Regions from separate parts of the Streptomyces sp. NBC_00029 genome, predicted to be linked through region 1. Evidence: riboswitches for the same ligand, from Rfam matches in the RefSeq annotation. Region 1 holds a riboswitch; each other region holds the start of a gene.

Region 1 (3,249 bases):
AAAGGTGCACCTACATGCGTTCCGGGAACGGCCGCCACAGACGCCCCCGCCAGGTCCCCGCGCTGGTCGTCACAGCCGGAGTCACTGGCTCCGCGCTGGCTCTGCCGCTGCTAGCGGCAACCAGTGCCACCGCCGCCGACACGTCCACATGGGACAAGGTCGCCGAATGCGAGAGCGGTGGCGCCTGGAGCGCCAACTTCGGCAGCGGCGCCTACGGCGGACTCCAGTTCACCCAGGAGGAGTGGCAGAGCGCCGGCGGACTCGACTTCGCCGAGCGCCCCGACCTCGCGAGCCGGTCGCAGCAGATCGCGGTGGCCGAGCGGGTGCTGGGTTCGACGGGCCCGCAGGCCTGGCCGCTGTGCGCGGCCTCGGCCGGACTGGACCGGCAGAGCCCCGCCGCACAGGTGGACCCCGGTCTGCCCGGCGGCAAGGGCCCGCTCGCCCCGGCGCCGGCCCGCCCGGACGACGCGGTTCCGTCCACCAAGGGCGGCAAGCCGTCCACGGACTACGGGTCGCCGACCCCGAGCCCGTCCGACACCCCGTTCCTCATTCCCGACGCCCCGTCCATCGGACTGCCCGTCATGCCCGCGCCGGACGTCCCGACGACGCCTCCCGTCGACCCGACGCTCCCGGGCACCACGCCGGCCCCCGTCGACCCGACGGCCCCGACGCTGCCGGTGGACCCGACCGCGCCCACGACCCCGCCCGTCACGCCCGGACTGCCCCCGGTCTCCCCGACGGACCCTGCGGCTCCCGGGGCTCCGGAGACGCCCGAGACCCTGGGTGCCACTCCGGGCGTGGGCAACGGCAAGCACCGCGGTGCGCCTGCACCCGAGTCGGCGGGCCCCTCTGACGTCTCGTCGAACCCCACGTACACGGTCCAGGCGGGCGACAGCCTGGCGACCATCGCGGTTGCCAAGGGCGTAAAGGGCGGCTGGAACGGTCTCTACGAGGCCAACGAGCAGGTCATCGGTGAGGACGCCAACCTGATCAAGCCCGGCCAGAACCTGGATCTAACCACGTAATAAGGACAGTTCAGTTATCCGGAAAGGGTCGAATGTCGGTTTTCGTCAAGTGAGACATGCGTCTCTTCCGGTCAACTGGCGTGTCTCTCCGCGGGGCTTCCGCAAACACCGCCCTCACCTGCGCAAACACCTCTGCGGGGAGCGCAAGTAGGGGCCGTTTCTCCCCGATGTTCCTCGTTGAACATCGGGGAGAGACCTGTCTACCTTCTGAATCGCTCGCCACCGCGAGCTCCTTCGACCGCATCGCCGAATCCTGCCGGCGGACGGGGGGAACAGTCGTCGCGTCAAGCGCCGAAGGCAGGAGCGGGGGAACCAAGGTAGGTGCCGGGAGCGGCCGTTGAGAGACGGTCACGCCACCGGCTAGGGGTTAAGACGTGCGCTAGGTCGCACGGCCGGGCAACTCACTCGCCCGAACCCGACAGCTCACCTCGTAGGCGTCGGTGAGGAGAACTCCATGCTGCTTTCCGGCAAGGGCAAGCACCGTCGCGGTACCGCCATCGAGCGGTCCGTCCGCATCGTCACGCTCGCCGGTGTCGCCGGTGTGGCCGTGGCCGCCCCGCTGATGGCCGCGGGCACCGCCAGTGCCGCCACCACGTCCGAGTGGGACAAGGTCGCGCAGTGCGAGTCCGGTGGCAACTGGGCCATCAACACGGGCAACGGCTACTACGGCGGCCTGCAGTTCTCGTCCTCCACGTGGGCCGGCCACGGCGGCAAGGCGTACGCCCCGCAGGCCAACCAGGCCACCAAGGCGCAGCAGATAGCCGTCGCGGAGAAGGTCCTCAAGAACCAGGGCAAGGGCGCCTGGCCGCACTGCGGCAAGGGCCTGTCGAACGCCGCCAACAACGGTGGCGGCACCGGCACCCCGGCGTCGAACAAGCCGCAGACGAAGCCGCAGCCGAAGCCGAAGACCGAGAAGAAGACCGAGACCAAGGCCGCGCCGAAGACCGAGCGCGCCGAGGCTCCGGTCACCCGCTCCGAGCGCACCGAGGCTCCGGCCGCGCCGAAGACCGGCAACGGCTCGTACGAGGTCAAGCCGGGCGACACCCTGGGCACCATCGCCGAGACCAACGGCGTCAAGGGCGGCTGGGAGAAGCTCTTCGAGCTGAACAAGGACATCGTCTCGGACGCCGACCTGATCTTCCCGGGTCAGAAGCTCAAGCTCAGCTGAACATTGCGGCAAAAGCCGCAAAACCCTGTGCAGGACGTCCTCTGACTGTGTGCAGGATGCCCACCGCCCGGCGCATGCTCCACGCGCCGGGCGGTGCTGTTCCCGGCCTCCGTGGGCCGATGATCAAGGGGCTATGTCCCGGAAGAGGGGTATTCGGTCCCTTTTTCGTCCCAGGGTCCGGGCGGTCGGCCGGTCGAGTGCCCGGAGCCGGTTAGGCTCTAGGCGGCAAGGCCATCCCACGGCCTGACACGCCACCGCACACCCAGCGTCACATCCCAGAAGGAGATGCTCGTGCCGTCCATCGACGTCGTCGTAGCCCGGGAAATCCTGGACTCCCGAGGCAACCCCACGGTCGAGGTCGAGGTGGGCCTCGACGATGGCAGCACCGGCCGTGCTGCAGTTCCGTCCGGCGCCTCCACCGGTGCATTCGAGGCCATCGAGCTCCGTGACGGTGACCCCGACCGTTACTTCGGCAAGGGTGTCGAGAAGGCCGTCCTCGCCGTCATCGAGCAGATCGGCCCGGAGCTCGTCGGCTACGACGCCACCGAGCAGCGTCTGATCGACCAGGCCATGTTCGACCTGGACGCCACCGACAACAAGGGCTCGCTCGGCGCCAACGCCATCCTCGGCGTGTCCCTGGCCGTCGCGCACGCCGCGTCCGAGGCCTCGGACCTTCCGCTCTTCCGCTACCTCGGCGGTCCGAACGCGCACCTGCTGCCCGTTCCGATGATGAACATCCTCAACGGTGGGTCGCACGCCGACTCCAACGTGGACATCCAGGAGTTCATGATCGCCCCCATCGGCGCGGAGTCCTTCTCCGAGGCGCTGCGTTGGGGTGCCGAGGTCTACCACACCCTCAAGAAGGTCCTGCACACCAAGGGCCTCTCCACCGGCCTGGGTGACGAGGGCGGCTTCGCCCCGAACCTGGAGTCGAACCGCGCCGCGCTCGACCTCATCATCGAGGCCATCAAGCAGGCCGGCTACACCCCGGGCACGGACATCGCGCTCGCGCTCGACGTCGCCGCGTCCGAGTTCTACAAGGACGGCCAGTACGAG
Region 2 (3,249 bases), 2.7 Mb from region 1:
TGGTCGTCGGCGACCTGACCGGCATCGACCTGGACGCCGTGCTGGCGGACACCCTGGGCACCTGGACGGGCAACACCGCCGCGGCCCGCCCGGTGCCGCCGGTGACCGCGGACGACACCGGCCGCGTGGTCATCGTGGACCGGCCCGGAGCGGTCCAGACGCAGCTGCTGATCGGCCGGATCGGGTCGGACCGCCACGACCGGGTGTGGGCGGCCCAGGTGCTGGGCACCTACTGCCTGGGCGGCACCCTCACCTCGCGCCTGGACAAGGTGCTGCGCGAGGAGAAGGGGTACACCTACGGCGTGCGCGCCTTCGGCCAGGTGCTGCGCTCCACCGCGGACGGCAAGGGCGCCTCGATGCTCGCCATCAGCGGCTCGGTGGACACCCCGAACACCGGCCCGGCGCTCGAGGACCTCTGGAAGGTGCTGCGTACCCTCGCGGAGGGCGGTCTGACCGACGCCGAACGCGATGTCGCCGTACAGAACTTGGTGGGCGTGGCCCCGCTGAAGTTCGAGACGGCGGCCTCGGTCGCGGGCACTCTCGCCGACCAGGTCGAGCAGGAACTGCCGGACGACTACCAGGCGCAGTTGTACGCCCAGCTCGCCGAAACCGGCACCGTGGAGGCCACTTCCGCGGTCGTGAAGGCCTTCCCGGCGGACCGGCTGGTCACCGTTCTGGTGGGCGACGCCTCGCTGATCGAGGAGCCCGTCCGGGCCCTCGGGATCGGTGCGGTGACGGTCGTCTCCAACTGACGCCCAGGTGACGGTCCTTTGAGGGCCGGCTGAAGGATTCGGCAAGGGGTTCTGGTGACTTGTTCACCAGAACCCCTTTTGTCCGTTTAGTGGTGAGGTTGCTTGTATGCGGTGTGGCGTACGCAACAAAAAGCCGTGTCTGTTTGGCGATTGACTGATGATCCGCCTAGCGTCGGCCGTGCTGTCCGTCAGTTGTGCCCGCCGCACCCGCGGCACCGGACAGTGATCGCCGAGTCCCCGTCAGGCGCGAGCCTGGGGAGCCGGGGACCCACATGTGTCCCTGGGGTGAATCGGACCCCCTCGCAAGAGGAGATCCGTAGGAGACCTTCCTGCTCCGAACCCGTCAGCTAACCCGGTAGGCGAGAAGGAAGGAAAGGATCAAACCCTTCATGGCGTTTGGCAGTCGTCCCGCTGGCTCCGGTAAGCACCGTGGTTCCAGCCGTCTGAGCCGCAAGACCGCCGGTTACGCCGGTATCGCCGCGATCGCCACCACGGGTGTCGTCGGCTCCCTCGCCGCCCCGGCCTTCGCCGCGGACAACCACAGCAGCAACATCGGCCAGGACAACGGCCTGAACGCGGTGGTCGTCGCCGAGGACCTCGCGGGCGACATTTCCGACCAGGCCGACTCCCAGCGCCGCGCCGCCGAGCACGACGCCGCGAAGGCGCAGGCCGAGGCCGACGCGAAGCAGCGGGCCGCGGAGGCCAAGCGCCTCGCCGAGGCCAAGGCGAAGGCCGAGCGCGAAGCCGCCGAGCGTGCGGCCCGCGAGGAGGAGCGCAAGCGCCTCAACACCTTCGTCGCCCCGCTCTCCGACTCGTACGTCAGCACGCAGTACCACGCGGGCGGCGGCATGTGGTCCTCCGGCAGCCACACGGGCATCGACTTCCACGCTTCCTCCGGCACCTCGGTGCACGCGGTGGGCGTGGGCACGGTCGTCGAGGCCGGCTGGGGCGGCGCGTACGGCAACAACGTCGTCATCAAGCACAACGACGGCACGTTCACGCAGTACGGCCACCTGTCCTCGCTGAGCGTCTCCGTCGGCCAGCAGGTCACCCCGGGCCAGCAGATCGGTCTGTCGGGCTCCACCGGCAACTCCAGCGGCCCGCACCTGCACTTCGAGGCCCGCACCGGCTCGCAGTACGGCTCGGACATCGACCCGATCGCGTACCTGCGCTCGCACGGCGTCAGCCTCTGACCCGGCCCCGCACCGCTTCACCGAAGACCCCGGCTCCCCGAGCCGGGGTCTTTGTGTTGCGCCCTTGTGCAAATGTTTCGTATTTCCGGCCGCTCTCGGAAATTATCGTGTGTTGCAATAGAGTCGCAGCACGCGCTTGGGCGTGCAATGAGGCTGGCAGTCGGAAATAGGCGGAGGTCCTGTCTTGCGTATTCCTGCGCACGCGGTATGCACAGCAATCCGCGACGACATCGTCTCCGGGGTGTTCGAGCCGGGCGGCCGGCTGACCGAGGAGGTGCTGGCCCGCCGGTACGGGGTCTCGCGCGTCCCGGTCCGCGAGGCCCTGCGGACCCTGGAGTCGGAAGGGTTCGTGACCACGCGGCGCCACGCGGGGGCCTGCGTGGCCGAGCCGACCGAGCAGGAGGCCGCGGACCTGCTGGAGGTGCGGATGCTCCTGGAGCCGCTGGCCGCCGCCAGAGCCGCCCGGCGGCGCACAGACGCGCACCTCAAGGTGCTGCGGGGGCTGGTCAGGCTGGGGCAGGAGCGGGCCAGGCGGGGCCAGGGGGAGGATCTGCGGTCCCTGGGCGGCTGGTTCCACGAGACGCTCGCACAGGCCTCCGGCAGCCCCGGCCTGATCGCGATGCTCACGCAGATGCGGCACAAGATCGCCTGGATGTACGTGGTGGAGGCGCCGGCCCGGCCCGTGGAGTCCTGGGCGGAGCACGGCGCGATCGTGGACGCGGTGGCGCGCGGCGATGCCGAACGGGCGCGAGCGCTGACCGTGCTCCATGCCGACCGGGCGGCGGGGGCGCACCGGCCGAGGCTCCGCCCGGCGGTGAGGACTTCGCAACCTGTCGTAAACATGTCGAGCGGCCGGCATTAACAGCAGCCGTATACAAAGGATGGAATCACGCGAATTCGCTGCGCGGTGGGCGGTCGATTTCCGCCCCGAGGCAATGTGCCGTGCCGAATTCCTGCGGAGCTGAATGCCGGTGCGCCCGGCATTTCGGCGAGACCCTTTCCGTGCCGCCGGGCCGGTTTCTTCCCGTTCCGATTCCGGAGGGGAAGCCGTGCGGGCGGGGCCGTTGCCGGGAGCGGCGGTCAGGGCGCGGGAATGACGAAGCCGCGGTCCCCGTCCGGGGGCCGCGGCTTCGTGGTGGGGTCGAACCCGAAGGGTCAGACGGTCTCGGGGAGCTCCTCGAGACCCTCGGCGACCAGCTTCGCGAGGCGGTCCAGCGCGGCGTCCGCACCCTCGGCCTCGGAGGCGAGGACGATCTCCTCGCCGCCCTGGGCGCCCAGGCCCAGGACCGCCAGCATGGAGGCGG
Region 3 (3,249 bases), 3.4 Mb from region 1:
ATGGCGCGGACGTGTGCACTGTAGGTCGCGACCTTGCCGCGGAGGTGCTTGAGCACCGGTACGCCCCGGGTGTCGAAGCCCGTGGTGATCATGACAAGGCCGACGGACCCGGTGAGGTCGGCCACGGCCGCCTCGAACCGCTCCGCCACGTCGTCCGGGTCGGTGCCGGGCCGGATGATGTCGTTGCCGCCCGCGCAGAAGGTCACGAGGTCCGGCGCGAGGTCCTTGGCTCTCGGGAGCTGGTCGGCCACGATCTGGTCCAGGAGCTTCCCCCGCACCGCCAGATTCGCATACCGGAAGTCGTGCTCGTCGCGCTGATCGGCCAGGAGCACGGCGAGCCGGTCCGCCCAGCCGAGATAGGAATCCCCGGGTCCCGGGTCCCCCACGCCTTCGGTGAAGCTGTCCCCGATCGCCGCGTACGAGCCGATGGTCTTGAGTTTGGTCGTCGTCGCTGCCACGGGAACCCATACTTCACTCCCGTAACCAACCTACGCCAACGTAATGAGGGGTTGACGGACCGTGATCTGTACCACGTGGGGGATAAGGAATAAGTACACGTGAGGCCGGGACCCCCCTCGGGTCCCGGCCTCACGTGTGTCGGTGGTCCGACGGCGGGTGCCGTCAGAGGCTCGCGCCCTTCGAGCGGAGGTACGCGATCGGGTCCAGGTCCGAGCCGTAGGACGGGGTCGTACGGATCTCGAAGTGGAGGTGCGGGCCGGTCGAGTTGCCGGTGGAGCCGGAGAGTCCGATGGACTGGCCGGCGGTCACGCTCTGACCGGAGGAGACCGAGAGCTGGGACAGGTGGGCGTACTGCGAGTACTTGCCGTCCGCGTGCTGGATGACGACCTCGTTGCCGTACGAGCCGCTCCAGCCGGCGGAGACCACGGTGCCCGCGCCGACGGCCCTGACGCTGGTGCCCATGGAGGCGATGAAGTCCACGCCGGTGTGGTAGCCGGAGGACCACATGGCGCCCGCGACCTTGTACTGGGTGGAGATCCCGCCGCCGACCGGGGCGACGAAGCCGGCGGCCGACTGCGGAGCGGCGGGCGCCTCGGCGGCGGCTTCCTGCTGCGCCGGGGCGGCCTTCCCGGCCTGCTTGCGCACGGAGGGGGCGGACTTCGCGGCGGACTCCGGCGCGGGCTCCGCGGCCGGCTTCGCCTCGGCCTCGGGAGCGGCCTCGGCCGGCTTCGCCCCGCCCGGACCACCGAGGGTCAGCTTCAGGCCGGGGTGGATCAGCGACGGGTTGCTGCCGACGGCCTCGCGGTTGTCGGCGTACAGCTGCTCCCAGCCGCCGGAAAGGTGGCGCTCAACGGCGATCTTGGAGAGGTAGTCGCCCGGCACGACCGTGTAGACGGTCGGCGCGGCCGCGGTGGCGGCGACGGGAGCCGCCTGCAGAGCGGCCGGGGCCTGCGGGGCCACCGCGGGGGCGACCGCGGTCGCGGCGGCCGGGGCACCGGCGGCGTGGGCGCCGGCGGCTCCGATCAGCGGCAGCGCGAGGGCCGCACCCCCGGTTCCCGCGACGGCGAAACCGCGCGAAAGGGAAAGGGACTTGGGACGGCGGTGCTTACCCTTTGCAGGCATGACGAATTCCTCTCCGGCGCCTGCGAGGTGAGCTGTCGGGTTCGGACTGGAGATGTCCGGCCGTGCATGTACTGGACATGAACGGCTTCACCCCGAGCCGTCCCGGCGAAAAGATCTCCGGTACGGCGGCTTACCTGGTTCCCCCGCTCCTGCCGCGCGAATAGGTCGGGTGCGGTTTCCGGGAGGCGGCAGGATTTGGCGGTCCACCCGGATCGATCGCGAAGGTAATCCCTTGCGGCCACGGGTAACAAGCCGCGAATTCCCTGACGGAATCACAGACATGAGGGACCGAAGGAATTACCGTCACCCTCCGTCCATTCCGCACGGCCAACAGCCGCCCCGACTGGGCCATTCGCCTTTAGCGATCAGGCACTCACGGTCACCGTATGATCTGGCTCACGGGGACGCGCCCGATCTCGCCTCCCGATATGGCAAGTTGGCGCCAAACAGTGTAATTCGGACAGAGGCCCCACGACGTGGCGGAGGAGTTGCTTTGACCCAGCAGATACAGGAGCCGGAGCTGACCGGAGTGCGCAATTTCCGCGATGTGGGCGGATTGCCGACTTCTGACGGACGAACGGTCAGTACGGGACGACTGTTCCGAAGCGGACATCTCGCACATGCCACCGAAAGCGATGCAGAATTCCTCGCCTCGCTCGGCCTCCACACCATCTTCGACTTCCGCAACGGCGCCGACCACGCGCTGGAGGGGCCGGACGTCGAGCTGCCCGGCGTCCGGAACCTCAACATCCCGCTCTCGGACCCGGCCGACGGACGGGAGTTCTGGCGGCTGGTCCGCGACGGCGACCTCGTCCAGCTGCGCGAGATCCTCGGCGACGGCAAGGCGGCGGCCCGCATGTCGAACTCGTACCGCGGGATCATCCGGCAGCGCACCGCCGAGCACAGCCGGGTCGTGCACGCCCTCGCCGAGGACAGCGTCCCCGCCCTCATGCACTGCGCGGCCGGCAAGGACCGGGCCGGCCTGTCGATCGCCGTCACCCTGCTCGCCGTGGGCGTCGAGCGTGAGGCGATCGTGGCGGACTACCTGGAGTCGAACGCCCCGCACCGCCGCTACCGCGTGCGCCGCAGCGACGAGTCGCCCGAGGCCCGTTCCCCCGAGGTCATGGAGCTGCTCCAGCCGCTCTTCGACGCCCGCGCCGAATACCTGCTGGCCGCCTTCGACACCATCGACGAGGTCTGGGGCGGGGTGGACCCCTACCTGGCGGAGGGCCTCGGGCTGCGGCCCGAGACCCTCGGCCGGCTGCGGGACCGGCTCCTGGTCTGACGCGGCGGGGCCCGGTTCCCGAGCCCCGCCCCCGAGGTCGGCGGGCCGTCAGCGCGCGGCGACGGCCTGCTTGACCAGCGTCCTGCCGAAGTCCCAGATCAGCCCGGATCCGCCGTGCGCCTCGTCCATGACCTCGCGGAAGGCCCCGACGAACCGGTCCACGTCCCCCTCGTCCACGATCAGCGGCGGGATCAGCTTGATCACCTCCAGGTGGTCCCCGGAGACCTGGGTGAGGATCCGGTGCTTCTGCAGCAGGGGCACCACGACCATCTGCGCGAAGAGCCCCTTGCGGGCCGCCTGCAACATCGTCCACCGGCTGCGCAGGCCCAGCGAGGAGGGCCGGCCGAACTCGATGCCGATCATCAGCCCGCGCCCCCGCACCT

The links. Region 1 has a riboswitch for cyclic di-AMP ahead of OG753_RS18185 (transglycosylase family protein). Riboswitches for the same ligand answer to the same signal wherever they lie in the genome.
Region 2: linked by a shared signal. The riboswitch ahead of OG753_RS30640 (M23 family metallopeptidase) and the one ahead of OG753_RS18185 (transglycosylase family protein) in region 1 are both predicted to bind cyclic di-AMP.
Region 3: linked by a shared signal. The riboswitch ahead of OG753_RS33750 (LysM peptidoglycan-binding domain-containing M23 family metallopeptidase) and the one ahead of OG753_RS18185 (transglycosylase family protein) in region 1 are both predicted to bind cyclic di-AMP.

What each region holds. Positions count from the first base shown of each region.
Region 1 is NZ_CP108292.1:3,877,368-3,880,616, reverse strand. It holds gene OG753_RS18190 (transglycosylase family protein) at 15-1,025, shown strand; cyclic di-AMP (ydaO/yuaA leader) riboswitch at 1,305-1,477, shown strand; gene OG753_RS18185 (transglycosylase family protein) at 1,480-2,193, shown strand; gene eno (phosphopyruvate hydratase) at 2,485-3,249, shown strand, end outside.
Region 2 is NZ_CP108292.1:6,556,485-6,559,733, forward strand. It holds gene OG753_RS30635 (pitrilysin family protein) at 1-752, shown strand, start outside; cyclic di-AMP (ydaO/yuaA leader) riboswitch at 970-1,129, shown strand; gene OG753_RS30640 (M23 family metallopeptidase) at 1,142-1,945, shown strand; gene OG753_RS30645 (GntR family transcriptional regulator) at 2,130-2,807, shown strand; gene OG753_RS30650 (HPr family phosphocarrier protein) at 3,101-3,249, opposite strand, start outside.
Region 3 is NZ_CP108292.1:7,293,137-7,296,385, reverse strand. It holds gene OG753_RS33755 (SGNH/GDSL hydrolase family protein) at 1-458, opposite strand, end outside; gene OG753_RS33750 (LysM peptidoglycan-binding domain-containing M23 family metallopeptidase) at 622-1,581, opposite strand; cyclic di-AMP (ydaO/yuaA leader) riboswitch at 1,586-1,782, opposite strand; gene OG753_RS33745 (tyrosine-protein phosphatase) at 2,075-2,866, shown strand; gene OG753_RS33740 (aspartate aminotransferase family protein) at 2,915-3,249, opposite strand, start outside.